4 regions of the Streptomyces sp. NPDC057900 genome follow, and region 3 is predicted to be linked to each of the others. Evidence: riboswitches for the same ligand, from Rfam matches in the RefSeq annotation. Region 3 holds a riboswitch; each other region holds the start of a gene.
The links. A riboswitch is a leader RNA that binds a small molecule or an ion and turns the genes downstream of it on or off. The one in region 3 is predicted to bind cobalamin.
Positions count from the first base shown of each region.

Region 1: another riboswitch for cobalamin. It lies ahead of ACFVQ0_RS30900 (cobalamin biosynthesis protein); the one in region 3 lies ahead of metE (5-methyltetrahydropteroyltriglutamate--homocysteine S-methyltransferase).
Region 2: another riboswitch for cobalamin. It lies ahead of ACFVQ0_RS12625 (ribonucleoside-diphosphate reductase subunit alpha); the one in region 3 lies ahead of metE (5-methyltetrahydropteroyltriglutamate--homocysteine S-methyltransferase).
Region 4: another riboswitch for cobalamin. It lies ahead of ACFVQ0_RS05075 (FecCD family ABC transporter permease); the one in region 3 lies ahead of metE (5-methyltetrahydropteroyltriglutamate--homocysteine S-methyltransferase).

Region 1 is NZ_JBHVOI010000012.1:64,721-71,677, forward strand. Features, by position in the region: gene ACFVQ0_RS30880 (alpha/beta hydrolase) at 1-580, opposite strand, end outside; gene ACFVQ0_RS30885 (class II aldolase/adducin family protein) at 659-1,336, opposite strand; gene ACFVQ0_RS30890 (inorganic phosphate transporter) at 1,573-2,850, shown strand; gene ACFVQ0_RS30895 (hypothetical protein) at 2,863-3,096, shown strand; cobalamin riboswitch at 3,303-3,436, shown strand; gene ACFVQ0_RS30900 (cobalamin biosynthesis protein) at 3,552-4,565, shown strand; gene ACFVQ0_RS30905 (cobyric acid synthase) at 4,562-6,199, shown strand; gene ACFVQ0_RS30910 (putative cobaltochelatase) at 6,196-6,957, shown strand, end outside.
Region 2 is NZ_JBHVOI010000002.1:1,170,742-1,177,698, forward strand. Features, by position in the region: gene ACFVQ0_RS12620 (ribonucleotide-diphosphate reductase subunit beta) at 1-543, opposite strand, end outside; gene ACFVQ0_RS12625 (ribonucleoside-diphosphate reductase subunit alpha) at 543-2,939, opposite strand; cobalamin riboswitch at 3,080-3,217, opposite strand; gene ACFVQ0_RS12630 (GNAT family N-acetyltransferase) at 3,258-3,770, opposite strand; gene mctP (monocarboxylate uptake permease MctP) at 3,878-5,506, opposite strand; gene ACFVQ0_RS12640 (DUF3311 domain-containing protein) at 5,503-5,709, opposite strand; gene ACFVQ0_RS12645 (GntR family transcriptional regulator) at 6,020-6,790, opposite strand.
Region 3 is NZ_JBHVOI010000006.1:435,809-442,765, reverse strand. Features, by position in the region: gene ACFVQ0_RS24590 (FUSC family protein) at 1-787, opposite strand, end outside; cobalamin riboswitch at 1,077-1,294, shown strand; gene metE (5-methyltetrahydropteroyltriglutamate--homocysteine S-methyltransferase) at 1,456-3,774, shown strand; gene ACFVQ0_RS24580 (ECF transporter S component) at 3,804-4,631, opposite strand; gene ACFVQ0_RS24575 (ABC transporter ATP-binding protein) at 4,628-6,292, opposite strand; gene ACFVQ0_RS24570 (CbiQ family ECF transporter T component) at 6,289-6,957, opposite strand, start outside.
Region 4 is NZ_JBHVOI010000001.1:1,237,765-1,244,721, forward strand. Features, by position in the region: gene ACFVQ0_RS05060 (choice-of-anchor A family protein) at 1-537, opposite strand, end outside; gene ACFVQ0_RS05065 (ABC transporter substrate-binding protein) at 682-1,713, opposite strand; gene ACFVQ0_RS05070 (ABC transporter ATP-binding protein) at 1,729-2,511, opposite strand; gene ACFVQ0_RS05075 (FecCD family ABC transporter permease) at 2,511-3,620, opposite strand; cobalamin riboswitch at 3,722-3,868, opposite strand; gene ACFVQ0_RS05080 (alpha/beta hydrolase) at 4,081-5,562, shown strand; gene ACFVQ0_RS05085 (MFS transporter) at 5,651-6,957, shown strand, end outside.

The DNA of each region.
Region 1 (6,957 bases), on a different contig from region 3:
CGCCCCGGTAGGCGATGTCGAGCACCGGCAGCTGCTGTCCGTTCAGGAAGCCGAGCAGGTTCAGGGGGTGTTCCCTGGTGGTGCCGATGCCGTGCGCGGTGATGACCCAGGTGTCCCGGGGGCCGGGCACGAACCAGGCGGGCAGGGCGCCGAGCTCGCCGGTGATCTCGACCTCGCGGTATTCGAGGCCGAGGGCCGTGGCGGGGTCACCGGTGTGCACCTCGGGCGTGAAGCGGACCTTGGCCCCGGGGCGCAGGGTGCCCCGGTTGACGCGCTCCAGCCGGCGCACGACGGTGTCGGCGGCCTGGTGGGCCTGGTCGATCACCGGGCCGACGACGGCGTGGACGTCGTCACCGACCAGCCCGTAGGTGCCGGGGCGCAGCGCGGCGAAGGAGCGGGTCAGGGTGACCTGCCCGGCCGCCGTCGCGTGCACGGTGACTCTGCGGTCGGCGGGGAACGGGCGTTCGGACGACGGCGCCTTGAGGGCGACGTCGCCGGCGTACCGGCCGGCCGCGACCGCTGCCGCACCGGCGCCGAGGATGGAGGTGGCGACTGCTGCCGTCGCTGTTGCCGGGCGCACGGCTTCAGTCTCGTGGGCGCCCGCGCACTCGGCCAGCGGGCGGGGGCCGTCCGGTGGCGGCCGCCCGCCCCGGCGGGCTCAGCCCGGCTGCCCGTACCCCTTCAGCGCCTCCCCGACATCGCCCAGCTGGTCCGGGGTGAGCAGGGCCGGGGAGCGGCCGGGGACGGCGCTCGCGGCGAGCCAGAGGCGGCACAGCCATTCGAGCTGGGCGGTGCGGTCGTACGCCTCGTCGAGGGTGGCTCCGTAGGTGACGGTTCCGTGGTTGCCGAGCAGGCAGCCGGTGCGGTCGCGCAGGGCGGTCAGCATGTTCGCGGCCAGCTCCTCCGTGCCGTACCGGGCGTATGCGGCGACCCGGACGGGGCCGCCCAGCAGCGCGGCCGCGTAGTGGATCGGCGGGACCTCGGCGACGAGCGTGGAGACGGCCGTGGCGTGCACCGCGTGGGTGTGCACGACGGCGGCCGCCGTCGTGTTCCGGTAGACCGCGAGATGGAGCGGGAGTTCGCTGGTCGGGGCCAGCCGGCCGAGGATCCGGTTGCCCTCCAGATCGACGCCGACCAGGTCCTCGGGGCGGAGCCGGTCGTACGGCACGCCGCTCGGGGTGACCAGGACGGTACCGCCCACCCGCGCGGAGACGTTCCCCGAGGTGCCGACGACCAGACCGTCCGCCGCCGTCCTGCGGGCGGTGGCAACGACCGCGCCCCAGGCCCGTTCGATGTCCCGGGTGTGTTCGAGCGGGCTCTGCCGCTGATCGCTCATACGAAGATCCTTTCCACTGATGAGCGGTCCATGATTCCGCTTCCCGCCGGGGGCCGGCCGGCCCCCGGATTCGGGGCCCACACCGCCCTGTGCCCGTCCCGCCCTGTCAGGACACGGCCAAACAGGGCGACGCCACTCCGATTGGGGTCACCGTAACGCCCTGTTCAGTTCATCTTCCGTTCACCCAGGTTGCCTACGGTCCACCTGCCACTGACGTCGAACGATTGCCTGGGTAAATGGAACACATCACGCTGCTGCTCGCGATTGTGATCGTGACAGCTCTAGTGTTCGATTTCACGAACGGTTTCCACGACACCGCCAACGCGATGGCGACCACCATCTCGACCGGCGCACTCAAACCCAAGACAGCGGTGGCGATGTCCGCCGCTCTCAACCTCGTCGGCGCGTTCCTGTCGGTGGAGGTCGCCAAGACGATCTCCGGCGGGATCATCAATGAGGACGGCCTCAGAACCGAGGTCATCTTCGCGGCGCTCGTCGGCGCCATCCTGTGGAATCTGCTGACCTGGCTGGTCGGGCTCCCGTCCAGCTCCTCGCACGCCCTCTTCGGCGGTCTGATCGGCGCCGCGGTGATGTCCGCGGGCTGGTCCTCCGTCGACGGCGGCACCGTCGTCACCAAGGTGCTGCTCCCCGCGGTCGCCGCCCCGATCGTCGCCGGACTGGCCGCGCTGCTGGCCACCAAGCTGACGTACCGGATCGGCGGGAAGGTCCAGGGCGGCGCGCAGGAGAAGGCGACCGCCAAGGGCTACCGCGCCGGACAGATCGCCTCCGCCGGGCTGGTCTCCCTCGCCCACGGCACCAACGACGCGCAGAAGACGATGGGCATCATCACCCTGGCCCTGGTCACCGGCGGAGTCCTCTCCCCCGGTTCGAACCCGCCGGTCTGGGTCATCGTCAGCGCCGGAATGGCCATCGCGCTCGGCACCTACCTGGGTGGCTGGCGCATCATCCGCACCATGGGCAGCGGCCTGACCGAGCTCAAGCCGCCGCAGGGCTTCGCCGCCCAGACCAGTGCGGCGACGGTCATCCTGGCCTCCTCGCACCTCGGCTTCTCCCTCTCCACCACCCAGTCCTGCTCCGGTGCCGTGATGGGCGCCGGTCTCGGCCGCCGGGGCGGCGTGGTCCGCTGGTCCACCGCCACCCGGATGTTCGTCGCCTGGGGTCTGACGCTGCCGGCCGCCGGTCTGGTCGGCGCGGGGGCGGAGTTCCTCACCAAGCAGGGCACCTGGGGCGTCGTGCTCGTCGCCGTACTGCTGATCGCGGGCTCCGGAGCGATCTGGGTGCTGTCCCGCCGCAAGCCGGTCGGCCAGGACGATGTCGCGCCCGGCGGCCAGGACGGCGCTCCGGTCACCGGGGACGCCGAACCCATGGGCGTCGTCACCACCGCCATCGCGGCTGTCAGCCCGCCGCCCACCTCGGCCGCCCAGGCCCACGAACTCACCGCCACCATCCCGGCCCCGGCCGTAGCCGACCCGGCGCGACCCGCCACGGTGTAAGGAAGATCCTCCATGAACATCGACTGGGCAGCCCTCGGCACCGTCTTCGGCGTCTCTCTCGTCGCCACCGTCGCCCTGGTGGGCCTCTTCACCCTGGGCATCGCCGGCCTCTCCAGGCAGCCGGAAACGGCCGAGCCGGGCGGGCGGTCCGGCGGGTCCCTGATGCTCGCCCGCGCGGGCGCGTACGTCTGCTTCGGACTGTGCGCGGCAGCGGTGGCCTACGGGATCTACCTGATCGTCGCCTGAACCGCAGCGTCTGAACCACAGCCGCTGAACCATCCGCCTCATCGGGCCGGCCGCACCTCGGGTGCGGCCGGCCCGACGCGCGTCCCGACGCGTGTCCGATGTGCGTGCCGATGTGGGGCTCAGCACACTGCACCGTCGCAGGTCAACGGTAGGTTGACTGGCGTTCGCGGAGCGTGGTGGACTGCCGGAGCCATTACGGCGACAGCAGAGGAAGCCGGTGCGAATCCGGCGCGGTCCCGCCACTGTCACCGGGGAGCAGTCCCCCACCACCGGAAGTCACGGTCCACGCCGAGTGGGCTGGAAGACCGGGGGAACTGCGGATCCGGGAGCCAGGAGACTCTCGTCGCCGGTCACGTCGAACCAGGGCGCGGACCCTGAGTGAGGACATCACCATGCCCGGCATGATCCAAACGGAAGACCCCAAGGTCCTTCGAGGCGCGACGGCCGGCTGAACCGTGCGTGCCGATCGCATCTTCGCGTACGGCGCCACGGCCGGTCTGATCGGTGATCTGCTGCTCGGTGATCCCCGCCGGGGACATCCGGTCGCCGCCTTCGGGCGCGCCGCGGCAGGCGTCGAACGCCGTCTGTGGCGCGACCACCGCGGGTGGGGCGCCCTGCACACCCTGGTCTGCGCCGGAGGCGCCGCCGGGGGCGCGGCACTGGCCGCCCACGCGCTGCGCCGCCGTCCCGCCGCCTCCGTCGCCCTGACCGCCGCCGCCACCTGGTCCGTCGTCGGCGGTACGTCGCTGGGGCGCGAGGCCCGGTCCATCGGCGGCGCGCTGACCGCCGGGGACCTCGGCCTGGCGCGGGAGCGGCTGCCCCATCTGTGCGGCCGCGACCCGCACTCCCTGGACGGGCCGCAGATCGCCCGTGCCGTCGTGGAGTCCGTCGCGGAGAACACCTCCGACGCCGTGGTCGGCGCCCTGGTGTGGGGTGCGCTGGGCGGGGTCCCCGGACTCGTCGGCTTCCGGGCCGCCAACACCCTGGACGCGATGGTCGGCCACAGATCGCCCCGCTACCTGCGCTACGGCTGGGCCTCTGCCCGCCTCGACGACCTGGTGGGCTGGCCGGGCGCCCGGCTGACGGCCCTGCTCGCCGTGGCCGCGGGAGGGGACCCGCGCGGTGCGGTCCGGGCCTGGCGGGCGGACGCGGCGAAGCACCCGAGCCCCAACGCGGGCCCGGTGGAAGCCTCGTTCGCGGGCGCGCTCGGCGTACGGCTCGGCGGCACCCTCGCCTACGGCGGCCGGGTCGAGCACCGCCCCGTGCTCAACGGCGGCGCGGGCCGCGCGGTGGCGACAGAGGACATCGAACGCGCCGTACGGCTCTCGCGCCGGATCGGGGTGCTCGCCCTCGGCGTGGGCGTGGCGGCCCGGCTGGGCGTGGGCGCCGCCGCACGACGGATCACCTCGACGCGCGGCACGGGAACACCTGCCCCGGGCGCGCGCACCTCAGGACGGAGACCGACATGAGCGGCGGACTGCTGGTCGCCGGGACCACCTCTGACGCGGGCAAGAGCGTCGTCACGGCGGGGATCTGCCGCTGGCTGGTGCGCCGGGGGGTGAAGGTCGCGCCGTTCAAGGCGCAGAACATGTCCCTCAACTCCTTCGTCACCCGCGAGGGCGCCGAGATCGGCCGGGCCCAGGCCATGCAGGCCCAGGCCGCCCGGGTCGAGCCGACCGCGCTGATGAACCCGGTGCTGCTCAAGCCCGGCAGCGACCGCTCCAGCCAGGTCGTCCTGATGGGGCGCGCGGTCGGCGAGATGAGCGCCCGCGGCTACCACGGCGGCAGGCAGGAGCAGCTGCTGTCCACCGTCGTGGACTGCCTGGAGCAGCTCAGGTCCGCGTACGACGCGGTGATCTGCGAGGGCGCGGGCAGCCCGGCCGAGATCAACCTCCGGCGCACGGACATCGTGAACATGGGCATCGCGCGGGCGGCGCGCTTCCCGGTGGTGGTCGTCGGGGACATCGACCGGGGCGGGGTCTTCGCCTCGTTCTTCGGTACGACGGCGCTGCTGGCCGCCGAGGACCAGGAGCTGATCGCCGGTTACCTGGTCAACAAGTTCCGCGGCGACGTGTCGCTGCTGGAGCCGGGCCTGGACATGCTGCTCGGTCTCACCGGGCGGCCCACCTACGGGGTGCTGCCGTTCGCCCACGGCCTCGGCATCGACGAGGAGGACGGGCTGCGGGTCTCGCTGCGCGGCACCGTACGCGAGTCGGTCGTCGCGCCCCCGCACGGCGAGGACATCCTGCGCGTCGCCGTGTGCGCCGTGCCGCTGATGTCCAACTTCACCGACGTGGACGCGCTGGCCGCCGAACCGGGCGTCGTCGTGCGGTTCGTGGACCGTCCGGAGGAGCTGTCCGACGCCGATCTCGTCATCGTGCCCGGCACCCGGGGCACCGTGAAGGCGCTGGCCTGGCTGCGCGAGCGCGGGCTCGCGGACGCGCTGCTGCGGCGCGCCGCGGAGGGCCGCCCGGTCCTCGGCATCTGCGGCGGCTATCAGATCCTCGGCGAACACATCGAGGACGAGGTGGAGTCGCGCGCCGGTCGGGTCGACGCGCTCGGGCTGCTGCCCGTCCGCGTCCGGTTCGACCGCGAGAAGACCCTCGCCCGGCCGGTCGGTGAGGCGCTCGGCGCTCCCGTGGAGGGGTACGAGATCCACCACGGCGTCGCGGACGTGAGGGGTGGCGAGCCGTTCCTCACCGACGGGCGGGGGCAGCGGCTCGACGGCTGCCGGTCAGGCGCGGTGTGGGGCACCCACTGGCACGGCTCGCTGGAGAGCGACGCGTTCCGCCGCTGCTTCCTGACCGAGATCGCGCGGGCCGCGGGGCGCCGCTTCGTCCCCGCCCCCGACACCTGCTTCGCCGCACTGCGCGAGGAACAGCTCGACCTCCTCGGTGACCTCATCGAGGAGCACGCGGACACCGACGCGCTGTGGCGGCTCATCGAGTCGGGCGCGCCCGCGGGACTCCCCTTCGTCCCGCCGGGAGCGCCCGGAGCCCCTGCCGTCGCCGTCACGCCGGACCCGCCGACCCCACCGGCCCCGCTGGACCCGCCGGAAACACCGCAGCCGCTGGAAACCGCCGCCACCAAGGAGGCCCTGTGAGTACGCCGTACCCCTTCACCGCCATCGTCGGGCAGGACGATCTCCGGCTCGGCCTGCTGCTCAACGCCGTCTCGCCGGCCGTCGGCGGAGTGCTGGTGCGCGGCGAGAAGGGCACCGCCAAGTCCACCGCCGTGCGCGCGCTGGCCGCGCTGATGCCGGAGGTGTCCGTCGTCCCGGGGTGCCGGTTCTCCTGCGACCCCGCCTCGCCCGACCCGGCGTGTCCCGACGGCCCGCACGAGCCGGCGTCCGGCGCGTCGCGGGCGGCACGGACGGTCGAGCTGCCCGTCGGCGCGTCCGAGGACCGGCTGGTCGGCGCCCTCGACATCGAACGGGCGCTGGCCGAGGGCGTGAAGGCCTTCGAACCGGGGCTCCTCGCGGACGCCCACCGCGGAATCCTGTACGTGGACGAGGTCAACCTCCTCCACGACCACCTGGTCGACCTGCTGCTGGACGCGGCCGCCATGGGCGCCTCCTACGTGGAGCGCGAGGGCGTCTCCGTACGCCATGCCGCCCGCTTCCTGCTGGTCGGGACGATGAACCCGGAGGAGGGCGAGCTCAGGCCGCAGCTCCTCGACCGGTTCGGGCTGACCGTCGAGGTCGCCGCCTCCCGGGATACCGATCTGCGGGTCGAGGTGGTGCGCCGGCGGCTCGCGTACGACGACGACCCGGCCGCCTTCGCCGCCCGATGGGCCGAGGAGGAGGGCGAGTTGCGGGACCGGATCGCGGCCGCGCGGGCGCTGCTGCCCCAAGTGCGGCTC
Region 2 (6,957 bases), on a different contig from region 3:
CCCCTCGATGCACGCCGCGAAGCAGATCAGGTTCAGCAGGAAGCGGCGGCGGTCGGCCTTCGTCTCCAGCCGGTCGATCGTCTCGACGGAGTCCATCCACTTGAAGCAGAACTGCGCCTTCTCGCGGATCGACGGGATCTCCTCGACCGCGTCGAAGGCCGCCGCGCGGTCGTCCGGATCGGGCAGGTAGGTGTCCAGCAGCGTCAGATAGAACTGGACGTGCACGGCCTCCTCGAAGAGCTGCCGCGACAGGTACAGCCGCGCCTCGGGGGAGTTGATGTGCTTGTACAGCGTCAGCACGAGGTTGTTGGAGACGATCGAGTCACCGGTCGCGAAGAACGCGACGAGCCGCCCGATCATGTGCTGCTCGCCCGGCGACAGCTTGGCGAGGTCGGCGACGTCGGAGTGGAGGTCGACCTCCTCCACCGTCCAGGTGTTCTTGATCGCGTCCCGGTAGCGCTCGTAGAAGTCCGGGTAGCGCATGGGCCGCAGGGTCAGCTCGAAGCCCGGGTCCAGCAGGTTCTTGTTCTCGTTGGTGCTCATTACTGGCAGGCCTCGCAGGACTCGGGGTTTTCGAGGGAGCAGGCGATCGCGTCCGCGTCGGGAGCGGTCGCCTGCTGTACGGGAATGGGGGCGGCGGCCGCCGTCTGGCCGGACGCGGCACGAGCGATCCGGGTCGCCGGGCGCGAGCGCAGGTAGTACGTCGTCTTCAGCCCCTGCTTCCAGGCGTACGCGTACATCGAGGAGAGCTTGCCGATCGTCGGCGTCTCCAGGAACAGGTTCAGCGACTGGCTCTGGTCCAGGAACGGCGTACGGGCCGCCGCCATGTCGATCAGTCCGCGCTGCGGGATCTCCCACGCCGTGCGGTACAGCGCCCGCACGTCCTCCGGGATCCAGGCGAAGCCCTGCACAGAGCCGCTCGCCTCGCGCAGCGCCTCACGGGTCCGCGCGTCCCACACGCCGAGCCGCTTCAGCTCGTCCACCAGGTAGGCGTTGACCTGGAGGAACTCACCGCTGAGCGTCTCGCGCTTGAAGAGGTTGGAGACCTGCGGCTCGATGCACTCGTACACGCCCGCGATCGAGGCGATGGTGGCGGTGGGGGCGATGGCCAGGAGCAGCGAGTTGCGCATGCCGGTCTTCGCGACGCGGGCGCGCAGCGCGTCCCAGCGCTCCGGCCAGTTCAGCTCGGTGTCGTAGTGGTCCGGGTGCAGCACGCCGCGCGCGGCCCGCGTCTCGGACCAGGCGGGGAGCGGGCCGGAGCGCTCGGCCAGCTCGCAGGACGCCTCGTACGCGGCGAGCATGATCCGCTCGGAGATCTTCGTGGAGAGCGCGCGTGCCTCGGCGGAGTCGAACGGCAGCCGCAGCTGGAAGAAGACGTCCTGGAGACCCATCGCACCCAGGCCCACCGGCCGCCAGCGGGCGTTGGAGCGCCCGGCCTGCTCGGTCGGATAGAAGTTGATGTCCACGACCCGGTCCAGGAAGGTCACGGCGGTGCGCACGGTGGCGTCCAGCCGCTCCCAGTCGATCGTGCCGCCCTCGACGAACGCGCCGAGGTTGACAGAGCCCAGGTTGCAGACGGCCGTCTCGCCGTCGTCGGTGACCTCAAGGATCTCCGTGCACAGGTTGGACGAGTGCACCACGCGGCCCGGCTCGGCGGTCTGGTTCGCGGTCCGGTTGGAGGCGTCCTTGAACGTCATCCAGCCCTGGCCGGTCTGCGCGAGGGTCCGCATCATCCGGCCGTACAGCTCACGGGCCGGCATCGTCTTGCGGGCCAGGCCCTTGGCCTCCGCCGCCCGGTACGCGGCGTCGAACGCGTCGCCCCAGAGGTCGACCAGCTCGGGCACGTCGGCCGGGGAGAACAGCGACCAGGTCCCGTCCGCGTCCACCCGGCGCATGAACTCGTCCGGGATCCAGTGCGCCAGGTTCAGGTTGTGCGTGCGGCGCTGGTCCTCACCGGTGTTGTCGCGCAGCTCAAGGAACTCCTCGATGTCCGCGTGCCAGGTCTCCAGGTAGACGGCGGCGGCGCCCTTGCGCCGGCCGCCCTGGTTGACCGCCGCGACGGAGGCGTCGAGCGTCTTCAGGAACGGCACGATGCCGTTGGAGTGCCCGTTGGTGCCCCGGATCAGCGAACCGCGCGCGCGGATGCGGGAGTACGAGAGGCCGATGCCGCCCGCGTGCTTGGACAGGCGCGCCACCTGGTGGTAGCGGTCGTAGATCGAGTCCAGCTCGTCCAGCGGCGAGTCCAGCAGGTAGCAGGAGGACATCTGCGGGTGCCGGGTGCCGGAGTTGAAGAGCGTCGGGGAGGAGGGCAGGTAGTCCAGCCGGCTCATCAGCCGGTACAGGGCCGCGACCTCGTCCAGCGCCCGCTCGGAGTTGTCCTCCGCGAGCCCGGCGGCCACCCGCAGCATGAAGTGCTGCGGGGTCTCGACGACCTGGCGGGTGATCGGGTGGCGCAGCAGGTAGCGGCTGTGCAGGGTGCGCAGTCCGAAGTAGCCGAAGCGGTCGTCGGCGCCGTCGGCGAGCGCCTGTCCCACCAGGGCGTCCAGGGCGGCCGCGTGCAGCGTCACGAACTCGGCGGTGCGGTCCGCGATCAGGCCCTCGCGGTGCCCGACGGCGACCGAGGCGGAGAAGGACGTCGCGCCCTGCCCGGCGGCCTCGTCCGCGATGGAGCGGGTGAGGAGGCGGGCGGCGAGCCGGGAGTAGGCGGGGTCCTCGGAGATCAGACCCGCGGCGGCCTCGGTGGCCAGCGAGCGCAGCTCGGCCTCGTCCGACCGGGCGTTGCGGCCGCGCAGCGCGGCGGCGGCGACGCGTCCGGGGTCGGTGTCGGGCAGATCCGCGGTGAGCTCGGTGAGGGTCCGCAGCAGTGCGGTGCCCGGTCCGTCGCTCGTGGTTCCCGTTGATTCGGCCGCTGAAACCGGATCGGCTGGCGCGATGGTCACGTGGTGCTCTCCCTCGCTCGGCTCTGGGCCGACGGGGGAGCGGGGGCAGCCGGGCGGAGCGGGGCCCGGTCAGGGCAGCACTCCGTGCGGCGTCCACCGGCCCATCCACGAGGCCCGGACGTCTGGGCATCCAGTTCGGTCGAGCCGGATGCGCTGTCGGCAGGTCCTCGGACTCGGGGGTGCGCAAAAGCGCACCGATCACACCGTTGCGGGACAGTTCCGGATTCGCACCGGATTTCCCTGCGGCGACAGCGAGCACGAGCATACATGTGGGGGCCGCCGGATGAGGCAGCCCCCACATGTTGTGTCGCGTGACTGTCAGGAGACCGCCGGGAACTCCAGGCGGTACGTCAGCAGCGAGAGCCCCTCGATGGGATACCAGTCCCTCTCCGGGGTCCGGACGAAGCCGAGGCGCGCGTAGATCCTATGGGCGCCGCGCATCGCCGGCTGCGTCGACAGGACGATGCCGGTGACCCCCGGGGTGGCCCGTGCGCGGTCGATACAGGCCCGGACGAGCGCCTCGCCCGCCCCTGCCCCACGGGCCTCCCGGGAGACCGCGAGCATCCGGAACTCGGCCTCGTCGGCCGTCGCGATATCGGCCCAGCGGTTGCCCGGCGGCGCGTAGGTGACCCCGCCGAGGACGCGGCCCCGGGCGTCCGCCGCGACGAGCACCTCGGCCTCCTCCGCCCGCCGGGGGACGTCGCGCAGCTGAACCAGGTACGGATCGTCGTCGCCGTAGTCCAGCAGCCCGTCCCCGAGATAGGCCTCGGCGGTGATCTCGCCGAGGGCGGCGTACTCGGCGGGCTCGACCGGCCTGATGGTTATGTCCATGCGGGGAAGTCTGCCGCACCGGGGTGCGGCGGCTGCACGGGGTTCACGACGCGCGTACGGGCCGCCGCACCCCTCGCAGGCGGGGTGCGGCGGCCCGTACGCCTCGGTCAGTGACCGCCCGGGGCCCCGGCCGTGGCCGGCGGGAGCTCCGTCTTCACGCCGGGGTCGCCCGCGTCCGCGGTGTAGTCGGCGGGAGAGGTCTCGTCGAGCCCGGCAGGTGCCTTCACGGCGTTCAGGACGAAGGTGAGGACGACGGTCACCACGATGTTCAGGACGAACGCCGTCAGACCGATGTAGCCGATCTCACCGATGCCCGGGATCTCCTTGGAGGACCCGCCGAAGTGCGCCTGGGTGGGGCTGGCGACCCCGTAGGCGGCGGCCGTCCCGTAGACCATGCCGACCGCCCAGCCGGCGAGCAGCGCCCAGCGGTGGAACCACCGGGTGAACAGGCCGCCGACCAGGGCCGGCATCGTCTGGAGGATCCAGATCCCGCCGAGCAGCTGGAAGTTGATCGCGACCGTCTTGTCCATGGTGAGGACGAAGGCGAGCGCGCCGACCTTCACCAGCAGCGACACCAGCTTGGAGACCCTGGTCTCCTGGGCGGGGGTCGCGTCGGGCTTCAGGAAGTCCTTGTAGATGTTCCGGGTGAACAGGTTCGCCGCCGCGATCGACATGATCGCCGCGGGGACCAGGGCGCCGATGCCGATGGCGGCGAACGCCACGCCCGCGAACCAGTCCGGGAACATGTCCTCGAACAGCTGCGGGATCGCCAGCTGGCCGTTGTCCACCTTGACCCCGGCGGCGATCGCCATGAAGCCGAGCAGCGCGAGCAGGCCCAGCATCAGCGAGTACAGCGGCAGGATCGTGGTGTTGCGGCGGATCACGTTGCGGCTGCGGCTGGAGAGCGTCGCCGTGATCGAGTGCGGGTACATGAAGAGCGCCAGCGCCGAGCCCAACGCCAGTGTGGCGTAACCCCACTGGCCGTCCACGCCGGGCGCGAGCGCACCGGTCGGCTTGCCTCCCGGCGGGCCGTTGAACTTCTCCTGCGCGGCGGCGAAGATGTCGTGGAAGCCGCCGAGCTTGATCGGGATGTAGATGATCGCCACGGCGATGACCAGGTAGATCAGCCCGTCCTTGACGAACGCGATCAGCGCGGGCGCGCGCAGCCCCGAGGAGTACGTGTACGCGGCGAGCACCGCGAACGCGATCAGCAGCGGCAGGTCCTTGACGAACCAGTGGGTGTTCTCGCCGCCGCCGACGCCCATCACGTCCAGCACCGCCTGGATTCCGACGAGTTGGAGCGCGATGTACGGCATGGTGGCGAGGATGCCGGTGACCGCGACGGCCAGCGACAGCCCCTTCGAGCCGAACCGGCCGCGGACGAAGTCCGAGGTGGTGACGTAGCCGTGCTTGTGCGAGACCGACCACAGGCGCGGCAGGAAGGTGAAGATCAGCGGGTACACCAGGATGGTGTAGGGCACCGCGAAGAAGCCGGCCGCACCGGCCGCGTAGATCGCCGCGGGCACGGCGACGAAGGTGTACGCGGTGTAGAGGTCGCCGCCGAGCAGGAACCAGGTGACCCAGGTGCCGAAGGACCGTCCGCCCAGGCCCCATTCGTCGAGGCTGGCCTCGTTCTCCGCCTTGCGCCAGCGGGCGGCCATGAAGCCGACGACCGTGACGGCCAGGAAGAAGAAGATGAAGACACCGAGCGCGATGCCGTTCACGCCGTCCTTCATGCGGACGCACCCCCCTTGCGGGCGCGCTGGTCACGCTGCCACAGCTTGTACGCGATCATCGTGAGCGCGGTCGAGATGAGCACCCAGAGCATCTGGTACCAGTAGAAGAACGGGATGCCGATGAAGGTCGGGTCGATCTTGGCGTACGAACTCACCCAGAGCATCGCCACGAACGGCGCGATGAGACAGAGGGCGATGACCACCCGCACGGGTGTGACCGTGGATGGCTTTGCTCCTGGGTCCGCTGGCTTTCCCTCTGGTTCTTCCGGCATGGCGGCGACTCCGTCCCCTCGCTGATCACCGATGTAATGCGCAGGAAATCTAGGCGAGGGTCCCGGCCAGCGTCACCCCCTGTCCGCATTGCGGTCCGGCAACGGTGAAGTGGTGCAGACCAATGGTGGTACGAAGCCACTGCTCCGGACACGGGACAGCCCCCGTGGAAGCGGTTCCACGGGGGCTGTCGGGGGCCTGTCGCGGTCAGCCCGACGGGTGCGGTCGGTCCGGCGGACGCGGTCAGTCCAGCGGGCGCTTCAGGCGGGCCACGAACTTGTAGCGGTCGCCCCGGTAGACCGAGCGGACCCACTCGACCGGCTCGCCCTGCTCGTCCAGCGAGTGCCGGGACAGCATCAGCATCGGCAGGCCCACGTCCGTACCGAGCAGTCCGGCCTCGCTCGGGGTGGCGAGCGAGGTCTCGATGGTCTCCTCGGCCTCGGCCAGCCGGACGTCGTACACCTCGGACAGGGCTGTATAGAGAGAGGTGTACTTCACCAGCGAACGGCGCAGCGCCGGGAAGCGTTTGGCCGAGAGGTGGGTGGTCTCGATCGCCATCGGCTCACCGCTCGCCAGCCGCAGCCGCTCGATCCGCAGCACGCGGCCGCCGGCGGTGATGTCGAGGAGCCCGGCGAGTGTGTCGTCGGCCGTGACGTAGCCGATGTCCAGCAGCTGGGACGTCGGTTCCAGCCCCTGGGCGCGCATGTCCTCGGTGTACGAGGTGAGTTGCAGGGCCTGCGAGACCTTCGGCTTGGCCACGAAGGTGCCCTTGCCCTGGATGCGCTCCAGCCGGCCCTCGACGACCAGCTCCTGGAGCGCCTGGCGCACGGTGGTGCGCGAGGTGTCGAACTCGGCGGCCAGGGTCCGTTCCGGCGGCACCGGGGTGCCGGGCGGCATCGTGTCCGTCATGTCGAGGAGATGTCGCTTCAGCCGGTAGTACTTCGGGACGCGTGCGGTACGCGTGCCCGCGCTCGCGCCCGTCTCGTTCTCCGCACTGCCCCCGTCGACGCCCATGGTCCGCCTTCCCGACTGCTGCGCTGCTGCCGTCACCGGCTCCTCCGTCTGTCGCGGCTCACATGGTGGCACGGTCCGGTCACGGCTCGTCGCCCTCCCTCAGATGTCGGTCCTATAACGGACGCGAGTGCACTTCTTATACACCCTTGACACCCCTAAAGGTCTAG
Region 3 (6,957 bases):
CCACGACCGGCTCGTGGTGCAGCGGCACGGCCACGGCGAAGCCCAGCCCGATGCCGAGCACGGTCCCCAGGAACCGCCTGAACCCGCGCACGACGGTCTCGCCTCGCGAGGTCGTGGCCACGAACACCCACCAGGTGGCGCCGACCGCCCAGTACCAGCGCTGGTCGGAGAGCAGCTGCCCCACCGCGAGCGCGAATCCCGCGCCCAGGGTCGCCTGTACGGCCTGCCGCGTCGTGATCCGCCGCAGCCCCGTCGCCCCCGAGGGAAGGCCGACCGCCACGGGGGCCGCGATCCGGCGCTCGTAGCACCACACCCCGAACCGGACCAGCGACGACGCGGCGAGCGACAGCAGCACCGCCGCGTACAACTCGGGCAGCTGGCCGGGCACGGTGTGCAGGAACTGCGCGGAGAAGTAGGCCATGAAGGCGAATACGCCCAGCGAGTGCCCGCGCGGCCCCCAGCGCCGCGCGTACACCCCCGCCCCGACGACGGCGAGGAACGCCAGGTCGCGGGCGACGGGCACATCGTGCAGGACGGCGGCGAGCGTGAGCACCGGGAGGCCGACGACGGGGAGCAGCGCGGTCGTCGTGGCCTGCCCGCGCACCGTCGGGTCGGTCACCGTGAACAGGGCGAGCAGCGCGGCCAGGCCCCCGGTGATGGCCGCGACCAGCGAGTGCCCCGCCGCCCCGCACAAGGCGACGGCGAGCCCGATGCCGAGCACGGCCCGGGACGCGAACCGCAGCCGGATCCGTCCGGGATCGTGTGCGACGAACGCCCTCTTCAGCAAGTCGCCTCGCCCCTTTCGCGCATGACACCAGCGCAGACATGAGAAAGGCGCCACAGAGATCCCCGAGGGACCCGCGGCGCCATTGACTCCACTATCTCAACACCTGGGGAGCTAATGGTTCAACTCGACCCCACTCCTATGTGCCAATGGCCCAGCAATATCGCTTCCCGCCCGACCATGGCAGAGCCAACGGACCAGCCCGAGGACCAGTGGGCCCGGGAGGCCCGTCCCCGTCGCCTTCCGGGTCCCGGAATGTGAACAGCGGTGCCGCGGAGGCGGTCCACCCCCTAGGCTGGCCGGTGCAGCTGGTTCGCCCTGTCCGCCAGGCAGGCGCGTCGCAAGAGGGAACCCGGTGTGAATCCGGGACTGCCCCGCAGCGGTAAGTGGGAACGACCGCCGTCATACGCACTGGATCCGTCCGGATCCGGGAAGCGACGGCCAGTAGGAGTCTGCCCCCGGCAGACGCGCCCACGAGTCCGAAGACCTGCCCGTTGCCCGCACCCGAACCCTCGGATGCGGATATCCCGGTGACCTCGTGGGCGGGTCGGCGTACGTATCAGACGGAGAATCCGCGCCGAGGCGTGTGGGTATCCGTCCGGTTCGTCATCCCTTCGCGTCCGTGTCCCGTCTCCGGGATGTTCAGGAGTCATCTCGCGAAGGAGATTTCCGTGACACCCAAGCCCGCGGCCGCAACAGCACGAGCCACCGTGTACGGCTACCCCCGACAGGGCCGGAACCGGGAACTGAAGAAGGCCGTCGAGGGATACTGGAAGGGCCGCGTCACCGCCGGTGCCCTCCGGGAGACGGCGGCGGAACTGCGCAGGTCCAACTGGAAGCAGCTGGCGGACGCCGGCGTCCATGAGGTCCCGACCGGCGATTTCTCGTACTACGACCACGTCCTGGACACCAGCGTCATGGTCGGCGCGGTCCCGCGGCGGCACCGCGAGGCCGTCGCCGCCGACGCGCTCGACGGGTACTTCGCGATGGCTCGCGGCACCCAGGACGTGGCGCCGCTGGAGATGACCAAGTGGTTCGACACCAACTACCACTACCTCGTCCCCGAGCTCGGTCCTGACACCGTCTTCACCGCCGACTCCACCAAGCAGGTCAGCGAGCTCAGGGAGGCAGTCGCGCTCGGGCACACCGCCCGGCCGGTGCTCGTCGGCCCGGTCACCTACCTTCTGCTGGCCAAGCCCGCTCCGGGGGTGGCAGCCGGTTTCGAGCCGCTCACCCTGCTGGACCGGCTGCTGCCGGTGTACGCGGAGGTGCTCGCGGATCTGCGTGCCGCCGGGGCGGAGTGGGTGCAGATCGACGAACCCGCCCTGGTCCAGGACCGCACCCCGGCCGAGCTGAACGCCGCCGCCCGCGCCTGCCGTGACCTCGGCGGCCTCACCGACCGGCCCAAGCTGCTCGTCGCCTCCTACTTCGGGCGGCTCGGCGAGGCGCTCCCCGTCCTGGCGAAGGCCCCGGTCGAGGGTCTGGCACTGGACTTCACCGATGCCGCCGCCGCGAACCTCGAAGACCTCGCCGCCGTCGGCGGGCTTCCCGGCAAGCGTCTCGTCGCGGGTGTCGTCAACGGCCGCAACGTCTGGATCAACGACTACGAGAAGTCCCTAGCCACCCTCGCGACCCTCCTCGGCCTCGCGGACCGGGTCGACGTGGCGGCGTCCTGCTCCCTGCTGCACGTCCCGCTCGACACGGCGCCCGAGCGGGACATCGACCCGCGGGTCCTGCGCTGGCTCGCCTTCGCGGAGCAGAAGACCGCCGAGATCGTCACGCTCGCGAAGGGACTGGCCCGGGGCACCGGGGCGATCTCGGCCGAGATCGCCGCCAACCGCGCCGACCTCGCGTCCCGCACCGACTCCCCGATCACCCGCGACCCCGCCGTCCGAGCCAGGACCGCGGCCGTCACGGACGCCGACGGCCGCCGCTCCCAGCCGTACACCGAACGCGCCGCCGCCCAGCGGGCCCACCTCGGGCTGCCGCTGCTGCCGACGACCACCATCGGCTCGTTCCCGCAGACGGACGAACTGCGCACCGCCCGCGCCGACCTGCGCGCGGGACGGATCGGCACGGCCGGCTACGAGGAGCGGATCAAGGCGGAGATCGGTGAGGTCATCGCCTTCCAGGAGAAGACCGGCATCGACGTCCTGGTGCACGGCGAGCCCGAACGCAACGACATGGTCCAGTACTTCGCCGAGCAGCTCACCGGCTACCTCGCCACCCAGCACGGCTGGGTCCAGTCCTACGGCACGCGTTACGTCCGCCCGCCGGTGCTCGCGGGCGACATCTCCCGCCCCGAGCCGATGACGGTGCGCTGGACCTCGTACGCCCAGTCCTTGACCGGGCGCCCCGTCAAGGGCATGCTCACGGGCCCGGTGACCATGCTGGCCTGGTCCTTCGTCCGTGACGACCAGCCGCTCGGCGACACCGCACGCCAGGTCGCGCTCGCGCTGCGCGACGAGGTAGACGACCTGGAGGCGGGCGGCACTTCGGTCATCCAGGTCGACGAGCCCGCCCTGCGCGAGACGCTCCCGCTGCGCGCGGCGGACCACGCCGGGTACCTGGAATGGGCCACCGAGTCGTTCCGCCTGACTACCAGCGGGGTTCGGCCGGACACCCAGATCCACACCCACATGTGCTACGCGGAGTTCGGCGACATCGTCCAGGCGATCGACGACCTGGACGCCGACGTCATCAGCCTGGAGGCCGCCCGCTCGCACATGCAGGTCGCCCGCGAACTCGCGGCACACGGTTACCCGCGCGAGGCCGGTCCCGGCGTGTACGACATCCACTCACCGCGCGTACCCGGTGCCGACGAGGCCGCCGCCCTGCTCCGCAAGGGGCTGGAGGCCATCCCCGCAGAGCGCCTGTGGGTCAACCCCGACTGCGGCCTCAAGACCCGTGGCTGGCCCGAGACCAGGGCGTCCCTGGAGAACCTGGTCGCCGCGGCCCGCACCGTGCGCGGCGAGCTGTCCGCCTCCTGACCTGAAGGACTCGGAGCGGCGGCCGGAGGTTACCGGCGGCCGTCCGAGTCGGCCGGTCCGGCGGGCGTGAAGCGGACCGGTGCCTGGAAGCGGGCACGTCGGGCGGCCCGGCGGAACGTGGTGAGTACCGCCGGGCCGGCCAGCGTGACGCAGACGAAGTTCGTGACGGCCCGGCCGGTGTCCCAGCCGAGGGACGTGGCGAGGTCGAAGGCCAGGTACCGGTGCCACTGCTCGGTGAAGGGCAGGCCGGGCAGATAGGCGAGGGAGCTGTTCGGGTCGAGGGAGAAGGGCCAGAAGGACAGGTTGAGCAGGAAGCCGAAGAGGTAGCCGGACACCGAACCGTAGGTCGCGAGCATCAGTACCTCGCGGCGGCCGGTGGCCCGGGGCAGAAAGCCGGCGAGCATGCCCACGAACGCGCAGCCGAACATCTGGTACGGCATCCACGGCCCGACACCGCCCGTGATCAGGGCGGAGGTGAAGAGTGAGGTGCAGCCGAGGGTGAAGCCGAAGCCCGGCCCGTAGACGCGCCCGGCCAGGACCAGGACGAAGAAGACCGTCTCGATCCCGGCCGTCCCCGCTCCCAGGGGCCGCAGCGCCGCGTTGACCGCGGACAGGACGCCGAGCATGGCCAGGGCCTTGGAGCTGATGCCTCCCTCGGCGATCTCGGAGAGCACCACGCAGAGCACGAGGACGAGCAGGACGCCGAAGATCAGGGGCGGGGCGTAGTTCGAGCCGAACTTTCCCGGTGCGACGACGAAGGGCCAGAAGAAGGCCACCACGCCGAGGAACGCGGCCAGCGCGATGACCAGTGAGACACGGGTGTTGAGCCGGATGGCCGTCGCGGCGGTCGCGCTCATGCCCGGTCCTCGCCGTCGTGGGGCGCGGGGCAGGGCGAAGCGAGTGCCGAGGTCACCTGGTCCACGGTGAGGAACGGCAGCGGTGCCAGGATCTTCGCGGTCTGCGGTGCGAACACCGGTGAGGCGACGATGACTTCGGACGTGGGGCCGTCCGCGACGATGTCGCCCTCGGCCATCACCACGACCCGGTCGGCGGTCCGGGCCACGAACTCCACGTCGTGGGTGGAGATGACGACCGAACGGCCCTCCCCGGCGAGCCCGGCGACGATCCGGGTCAGCTCCGCCTTCGCCCGGTAGTCGAGCCCGCGGGTCGGTTCGTCGAGGAGCAGCACCTGAGGTGTCGCGGCGAGCTGGATCGCGAGGACGAGAGCCAGTTTCTGCCCTTCGGACAGGTCACGGGGGTGGGTCGCCCCGGCGATGCCCGGCGCCAGCCGGTCGAGGATCTCCCGCGCACCGGGGTTCGTGGCCCCGTCCGCCGACTCGCGGTCGGCCTGGCCGAGTTCCTGTTCGACGCTCTCCAGATAGAGCAGATCGGCGGGTGTCTGCGGGACGAGGCCGACCAGGCGCCGCGCGTGGGCCGCGGGCAGCGCGTGCGGATCGTGCGCCGAGCCGTCTCCCGTGACACGGACCGTGCCGGCCCTTCGCGGACCGGACCCCTGCAACGCCCACAGCAGGGAGGACTTTCCGGAGCCGTTGCGCCCCATCAGTGCCGTGATCTCGCCGCTCCGCAGGTCGAGGTCGGCCTCGCGGACGGCAGCGACGCCGTGATAGCTGACGGTGACTCCACGGGCGGTCAGCAGGCGGGGGGCGCCGGCCGCGGGTGCCGGGCGCACCGGGGCGGGCGTCGCGTCGGCCAGCTCGGCCCTGAGCGGGACGGCGGCGCGGCGCGCGTCGCGGACGGACAGCGGCAGCGGGCGCCAGCCGGCGGTGCGGGCGAGTTCCACGATCGGCGGGGCGATGGAGGACGTACGGAGGATGTCGGCGGGAGGCCCTTGGACTACGCGCCCGTCACCGGGCAGGTACACCACCCGGTCGGCGTACTGCACGACGCGTTCGAGGCGGTGCTCGGCCATGAGGACGGTGACTCCGAGGTCGTGGACGAGCCGGGTGACGGCGGCGAGGACCTCGTCCGCCGCCGTCGGGTCGAGGGCGGAGGTGGGTTCGTCGAGAACCAGGACGCGGGGATGGGCGGTCAGGACCGATCCGATGGCCACCCGCTGCTGCTGCCCGCCGGACAGTTCGTGGAGCGCGCGGTGGCGGAGGTCTGCCAGGCCCAGCAGGTCCAGGGTCTCCTCGACCCGTTTACGCATGACCGGCGGCGCGATCGCCAGCTGTTCCATGGCGTAGGCGAGTTCTTCCTCGACGGTGTCGGTGACGAATCCGTCGAGCGGGTCCTGCCCGACGACTCCGACGACGTCCGCGAGTTCCCGGGGCGGATGGGTTGCGGTGTCCCGGCCGTCGACGGTGACGCGGCCATGGAGCGTGCCGCCCGTGAAGTGGGGCACGAGCCCGTTGACAGCGCCCAGGAGAGTCGACTTGCCGACCCCCGTGTGACCGACGACGAGGCAGAGTTCGCCCTCCTCGATGACGAGGTCGACCTCGCGGAGGGCGGGTTCGGCCGCCCCGTCGTACCTGACGGTGACCTGATCGAAGGTGATCACGTGGTTTCGGCTCTCTCGGTGCGCTGTCGGGGGACGACCGGGTGGGGCGGGGCCGGCGGCGGTGCGAGGAACCCGGCGGTCCCGGCGAGCAGGATCGCGCAGGTGGGCACCAGCGGGAGCGTCGGCCAGCTGAGCGGATAGATGGAGGGGTTGAGCTCGGCCGCGTCGTAGCCCATGTTGCTGAAGAGCAGGACGGCGGAGAGCACACCGGCGCCCGCGACGGTCCATTCGGGCAGCAGCCACGGGTCCGGCCGGTAGGTGGTGCGCGAGACCCTCCGTCCGCCCAGCCGCAGGCCCGCCACGCACAGCGCGGCTCCCGCCGCCATCGCCGGGAACCCGAGGAAGGCGGGGGTGGTCGCGTCGAGAAGGCCGTACGCCCCGGCGCACAGGCCGCACATCCCGAGGAGCATGAGCGCCCCGGTGGCCCGTCGGGAGCGGCGGGTGGCGGTGCCGGCGCGTCCGTATCCCCGGGAGTCCATTCCGGCGGCCAGACACAGGGACCGTTCCAGGGCGTCCTCCAGCACGGGGACGACGATGCCGCGCAGGGCCTTGAGCCCCCTGCCGCGCCCGGCCCGCAGCCGTCGGGCGCGGGCCACTCGTTGCACGCTCTGCACGAGTTGGGGCGCGACGCTGATGGCGACGGTGACGGCGACGCCGAGTTCGTG
Region 4 (6,957 bases), on a different contig from region 3:
GTGGACGAGCGTGCCGTCGACGTTGCCGGTCTCGGTGCCGGCGTACCGCACGGTGCCCAGCTCGCCCGCGACACCGCCCGTCGTGTCGAGGGTCTGGCCGCCGGCGATCGTCACGTCTCCGCCGGTGGTCAGGAAGTCGGAGCCGGTGGGCGGCGGAACCCGCGATCCGGCCCCCACGATGCCGAGGTTGTACGAACCGCCCGCCGCCGGGTCCTTGTCCTGGTCGAAGTCGTCGAGCACGACCACCCGGCCCTCGGCCTCCGCGGCCGCTCCCCGTACCAGGAAGTCGTCGCCCACGTAGATGTTGATCGCGTTGTCCCGGCCGGCGAAGTCCCCGTTGTTGATGCCGGGGAACGGGTCGGGGCAGTCGCCCGGTACGCACGGGCCGAGGCCGCCGGGCAGGGGCGCGGCGGCGGCCGGCGCCGCGCCGATCCCGAGAGCGCATGCCGGGACGACGGCCGCCAGCACGGCGCAGGCCGCGCCGGTGGTCCGGGCGCGTGAGCGCAGCGCGGCGAGGCGCTTGGTCATAGGTCTCATGCGGGCATCCTGGGCAGCGGCGGTGCACCGGGCGGGAGACGACACGTGCCGTTGCCCCATCCAGTGGCCGACCCCACCCGGACGGACCGCCACCGGCACCGCCGGCCCCTGGTGCCGGGGCCGGCGGGCGGGCTCAGCCACAGGTCAGCGGCGGGCTCTGCGCAGATCCGCCGCGAGCGAGGTGATGGCCGCGGGGTTGCGCGGGCTCTCGACGAGGTCCACGTAGTCGAGGACGACGATCCGGTCGTTCTTGATCGCCGACACATTGGCCAGCGGCGGATAGGACTTCAGGAACTTCCGCTTCTGCTCCGCGCTGGTGTCCCCGTAGTTGTTGATGACGATCACCTCTGGGTCCCGCTCGACGACGGTTTCCCATCCCACCGTCGTCCAGGTGTCCTTGAGATCCTTCATGACGTGGTCGCCGCCGGCCCTGGTGATGATGTCGTGCGGTCCGGCGTAGGCGCCCGAGGTCAGCGGCTTGTCCCGGCCGTCGTCGTAGAGGAACACCCTCGGCCGGTCGGCGCCCTTGAGGGCGGTCGCCTGGGCCTGGGCGACCTCCTTGCGGAACCGTGCGATCAGGGATTCGGCACGCTTCTCGACGTCGAAGATCTTCCCCAGGTTCCGGAGGTCGGTGTAGAGCGCGTCGAGCGGCGGCATCACCCCTCGCGCCTTCCCCTGCCCGTTGCGGCAGGACTCGCTCAACAGGTAGGAGTCGATGCCCACCTTCTTCAGGGCTGCCGGGGTGAATCCGTCCCCCTCGTTGAAGCCGTAGTTCCAGCCGGCGAAGACCAGGTCGGCGCGGGCGTCGAGGACGAGTTCCTTGTTGATCGTCTTCTTGGACAGCCAGGTGGTCCTCTGGTAACCGTCCTTCCAGGGGACGGATGTCAGATCGCCCTTGTCGTCGGGCATCACATAGCCCGCCATGTGGTCTTCGAGGTCCAGGGCGAACATGATCTCGGTGATGCCGACGTCGTTGGTGACCACGCGCCGCGGGGCCTTGTCGTAGGTCTTCTTCTCACCGCAGTTCTCGACGGTCACCGGGTAGTGGCCCCCGGCCGCGGGTGCGCTCCTGTCGTCGTTCCCGTCCTGCGGGGTGATCTCGGCGCCGCAGCCGCTGAGGGCCAGGACGGCGGTGAGGGCGAGGCCGAGTGCGGCGGGACGTATCGGGCTGGGCATGGTGGCAGTGCTTCCTTAGGAGGGGACGACGGGGAGGAGGCGGTCGAAGATCAGCTGTACGGCGCCGGTCTCCGGGTGCGGTACTCGATGCGCGCGGACGCCGAAGACCTCGGCCAGCAGCTCCGGGGTGAGTACGTCGTGCGGGGCGCCGGAGGCGACGATCCGGCCTCGGTCGATGACATGGAGGACGTCGCAGTGGAGTGCGGCGAGATTGAGGTCGTGCAGCGCCGTGAGCACGGTCAGCCCGCTGGCCCGGACCAGGGCCAGCACCTCCAGCTGCTGGGCGATGTCCAGGTGGTTGGTGGGTTCGTCGAGCACCAGCGCCCGTGGCTGCTGCGCCATGGCGCGGGCGATCAGGACGCGCTGCTTCTCGCCTCCGGACAGGGTCAGGAAGCCCCGGTCGGCCAGGTGTCCGGCCCCGACCTCCGCCAGCGCCGCGTCACATGTGCGTCGGTCTTCCTCCGACACGCGCGCCGTCGGTCCCTGGTGCGGCATCCTTCCCATCGCGACGATCTCCGCGACGGTGAAGTCGAACTCGTGACTCGACTCCTGGGGAAGTGCGGCCAGTCGGCGGGCGGCCTCCCGCGGGCTCAGGGCGTGCAGGTCCTCGCCGCCGATCCGGACGGTTCCGGCGGAGGGGTTCAGCGCCCGGTAGACGCAGCGCAACAGCGTTGACTTCCCGCTGCCGTTGGGGCCCACCAGGCCGACGAGCCGAGCGTCACCCGCTCGCAGCGTGACGTCCTCCACCAGCCGCGCACCGGCGATCTCGACCGTCAGCGCGTCGATATCGATCCGCATCACGCACCTCCGAAGGTGTAGGTGCGGCGGCGCATGAGCAGGATGAAGCACGGCACGCCGATCATCGCGGTCAGCACGCCGAGCGGCAGTTCGGCCGGGGCGAGCAGTACCCGCGAGAGGATGTCCACCCAGATCAGCAGGACGGCGCCCGCGAGCGGTGCGACGGCCAGCAGACGTCGGTGATCCGCGCCGACCAGCATGCGGGCGGCGTGCGGGACCATCAGCCCTACGAAGCCGATCGCGCCGCTGACCGCGACCAGCGCCCCGGTGACGGCGGCGGAGACCAGGAACAGCTCCTTGCGCAGCCTCCCGGCGTCCACTCCGAGGGCGGCGGCGGTCTCGTCACCCATCGCCAGCGCGTTGAGCCGGCGCGCCGACCACCAGAGGTGGGCGAGGCCGCCGAGCGTGGCGCCCGCGGCGATCGGTACGGAGGACCAGGTGGCGCCCCCGAGGCTGCCCAGCATCCACATCATCGCGGAGCGGGCGGCCTCGCCCCGCTCCGCGGCGAACACCATGAACGTCGTGATGGCCGAGAAGCCGTAGTACATGGCCGTGCCCGTCAGGACCAGGCGCAGCGGGGTCAGTCCGCGAGCGGTCCGGGCGACCGCGTAGACGAGCATCATCGCGAGGAGCGCGGCGAGGAAGGCCGCGGTGGACAGCGCCCAGACGCCGAAGGCGCCGAAGACCCCGAAGATGAGGACGGCGTTCGCGCCGACGGCCGCGCCGGAGGAGATGCCGAGGACGAACGGGTCGGCGAGGGCGTTGCGGACCATGGCCTGCACCGCGACGCCGATCGCGGACAGGCCGGCTCCGACGACCGCCGCGAGCACGGCTCGTGGAAAGCGCAGCTCCCACACGATGGTGTACCCGGCGACTTCGCCGGGAGCGATCCGCTGTCCCGTCAGGCCGGCCCACAGGTAGCGCGACACCTCTGCCCAGGAGATCCCGGAGGCCCCGATTCCGGCGCCGCAGACCAGGGAGAGCGGCAGCAGGACACAGAGCGTGATCACCAGCAGGGGCAGGGGTACGCGTCGGGGAGGGGCGGGCCCGCCACCGGCGCGCGCCGCGCGCGAGGGCGGGGCAGGTATGCGTTCGAGGGGAGTGACCACGGTCGGATCGCTTTCACCTCAGGCCGTGCACCTGCACGATCGAAGGAGCGGCCCGGACGCGAGGCGCCCTTTGCAGCACCTCTCGCAGTCCACGGCGAATTGACAGGAGCCTTCACCGCCGCGGGTAATCGGGCTCGCGGAGCCATCAGGAGGGCTCCGCCTACCGTTGCGGGTCAGCGCCGGAATTCGACCGGACTTCCCCCGCGGGGCGTGAGCAGCTTACGGGTACGGCACGGCGTGCTCCTTTTCGCCCCTCAGCCCCGAGCGCCCCGGAGCACCTCTCGGGCACCTTTCGGGCACCCCCCGAGTACCCCCGAGTGGCCCCTGAACGGCCCCTGAACCGACCCGGAGAAGCCCCCGAGAGGGCCACCGCACGGGCGACGGAGCACCTAGCGTGACGGCGGACGCCCGGCCGGGGCCCGCACACCTGACGCAACCGCTCTCTTCGCAAGGAGGCTCCATGCCGTTCAGGGACAGATCCGCATTACGGCTCCTCGCCGCACGCGGCACGGCCGCGGCCGTGGCGGCCGCCACGGCCGCCGTCACCGGTCTCGCCGCCGCTCCCCCGGTCCACGCTTCGCCGGCTGCGCACGGGGCCCTGCGGTGGGCACCGTGCGACGACCCGGCGAAACCGGGAGCCGAGTGCGCCACGCTCTCCGTACCGGTCGACTGGGACCACCCGGACGGGCCGGGCATCGACCTGGCCGTGGCCCGCCGCAAGGCCACCGAGCCCGGGGCGCGCGTCGGCTCGATGGTGTTCGGCCCCGGCGGCCCGGGCGACTCGGGCGTGCGGATGGTGGTGGGCAATATCGGCCGGTTCAGCCCCGAGGTCCGCCGCAGGTTCGACATCGTCAGCTTCGACCCGCGCGGTGTGGGCGGCAGCGACCCGGTGACCTGCTCCGCCGGCCTGCTGGCCGAGCGGCCGTCACCGGAGCTGAGGAGCCGGGCGGACTTCGACGCCACCCTGGCGTACAACAGACGGCTCCGCGCCGACTGCCGGGCCCGTAGCGGCCCGGTGTTCGACCACCTCGACACCGGGCAGACGGTCCGGGACCTGGACGCCCTGCGGGCGGCGCTCGGCGAGCGGAAGCTGACCTTCCACGGCAGCTCGTACGGCACGCTGCTCGGCGCCCAGTACGCCGAGACCTATCCGCGACGCGTGCGCGCGATGGTGCTGGAGAGCGTGATGGACCACAGCGTCGCGGCCACCCGTGAATTCCTTCGCTCGGAGGCGGCCGCGGCGCAGGACTCGTTCCAGGAGTTCGTGAAGTGGTGCGGGGGCGCGGCGGACTGCGCGCTGTACGGCCGTGACGTCCGCGCCGTCTGGCAGGACCTGCTGGCCCGCGCCGCGCGCGGCGAGCTGGCGAACCCGGACAGGCCGGGGACCGCCCTGTCCTCCTCCGACCTGGTCAACAAGTACGCGTTCCGGAAGTTCTACGACGCCGACTACGCGGGCCTGGCCACGCTGATCGCGGGGATGGAGGCGAGCACGCCGCTGCCCGCGTCGCCCACCGGGACGGCGCCACTGCCGCCGGCCACCCCGGTCTTCTGCTCGGACTGGCGGCTGCCGGTGCGCGACTACCGGGAGTACCGCTCACTCGTCACCACGATGGACAGGGCCGCGCCGGACCTGCCCTACCTGCTGCCGATCCACATGGCGGCGGCGTGTCTGGGCGCGCCGACCGCCAACCCGCAGCACCGCCTGGACGCACCCGGCGCCCCGCCGGTCCTGCTGTCCAACGCCCTGCACGACCCCGCCACCGGCTACCCGTGGGCGGTGTCCGTGGCCCGGCAGCTGGGCCGCGGCAGCGTGCTCCTCACCTACGAGGGCCAGGGGCACGGCAGCGTCACCAGCGGCCCCTGCATGGAGGACGCGGTGGACAGGTACCTCACCGGCCTGACGGTCCCTGCACGGGGCACCAGCTGCCCCGCCGTACCGTGACGCGTTTGACCTGAGTAGACCTGTCTGTCTAATCTGTTTCGAGAAACTAGACAGACAGGTCTACCCAACGCTCTGGACGGGAATGGTCATGACGAATCCCTCGGTCGTCCCGATGTCCAAACCGGCCCGCACCCCGGACGCGGCGCCCGCCGGACCCGGATCCGCCGGCATACCCGCCGCCATATCCGCGCGGGGCCGGCGGCTGCCGTCGAACGTGGCGCTGTACGTACTCGCCTCGATCACCATCTCGTTCCTGGCCGCCTCCAGCGCACCCACCCCGCTCTACGCCGTCTACCAGGCGGAATGGGGCTTCGACCCGATCACCACCACCGTGGTCTTCGGCGTCTACGCGGTGGCCGTGCTGCTCGGGCTGCTCACCATGGGCAAGCTCTCCGACCATGTCGGCAGGCGGCCCGTACTGCTGGCCGCACTGACGGCGCAGGCCGCCTCGATGATCGTGTTCGCCACCGCCGACGGGGTGCCGGCGCTGATGGTCGGCCGGATCGTGCAGGGTCTGTCGACCGGCGCGGCGCTCGGCGCGATCGGGGCGGGAATGATGGACATCGACCGGCCGCGCGGCACGATCACCAACGCGGTCGCACCGGGTATCGGCACGGCGTCCGGCGCGCTGGTCTCCGGTCTCGTCGTCCAGTTCCTGCCCGCCCCCACACACCTGGTCTACCTCGGGCTGCTGGCGGTCTTCGTCCTCCAGGCCGTCGCCGTGGCCCTGATGGCGGAGACGGTGACCCGCAAGCCGGGGGCGCTGGCGAGCCTGGCGCCGGAGATCAAGCTGCCGCGTGCCGTACGCCGCCCGATGCTCGTGGCCGCGCCGGTGCTGTTCGCCGTCTGGGCGCTGGCCGGACTGTACGGATCGCTCGGCCCGTCCCTGGCACGCCGGCTGACCGGTTCCGGGTCCGAGGTCCTCGGCGGGCTGAGCCTGTTCGTGCTCGCCGGGGTGGCCGCCGTCTCCGTGACGGTCCTGCGCAAGGCGGCGACCCGGACGGTGATGCTCACCGGCATCCTCGCGCTGATCGCCGGGGTGGCCCTCACCCTCGCCTCGATCCGCGGCTCCTCCCCCACCGGCTTCTTCGTCGGCACCGCCCTCGCGGGCGTCGGCTTCGGCAGCGGGTTCCAGGGCGGCATCCGTACGGTCATGCCACTGACCAGGCCGCACGAGAGTTCCGGGGTGCTGTCCCTGCTCTTCGTCGTCTCCTACCTGGGGATGGGGGTGCCCACCGTGATCGCCGGGTTCCTCGTCGTCCACGCGGGCGGACTCGCCGCCACCGCACAGGAGTACGGCGTCGCCGTGATCGTCCTCGCGGCGTTCGCGCTGCTCGGGCTGGTGCGCGGCGGCCGGGACGGGGCAGCTGTCCTGCCGTGCGAGCGGGTCGGCGG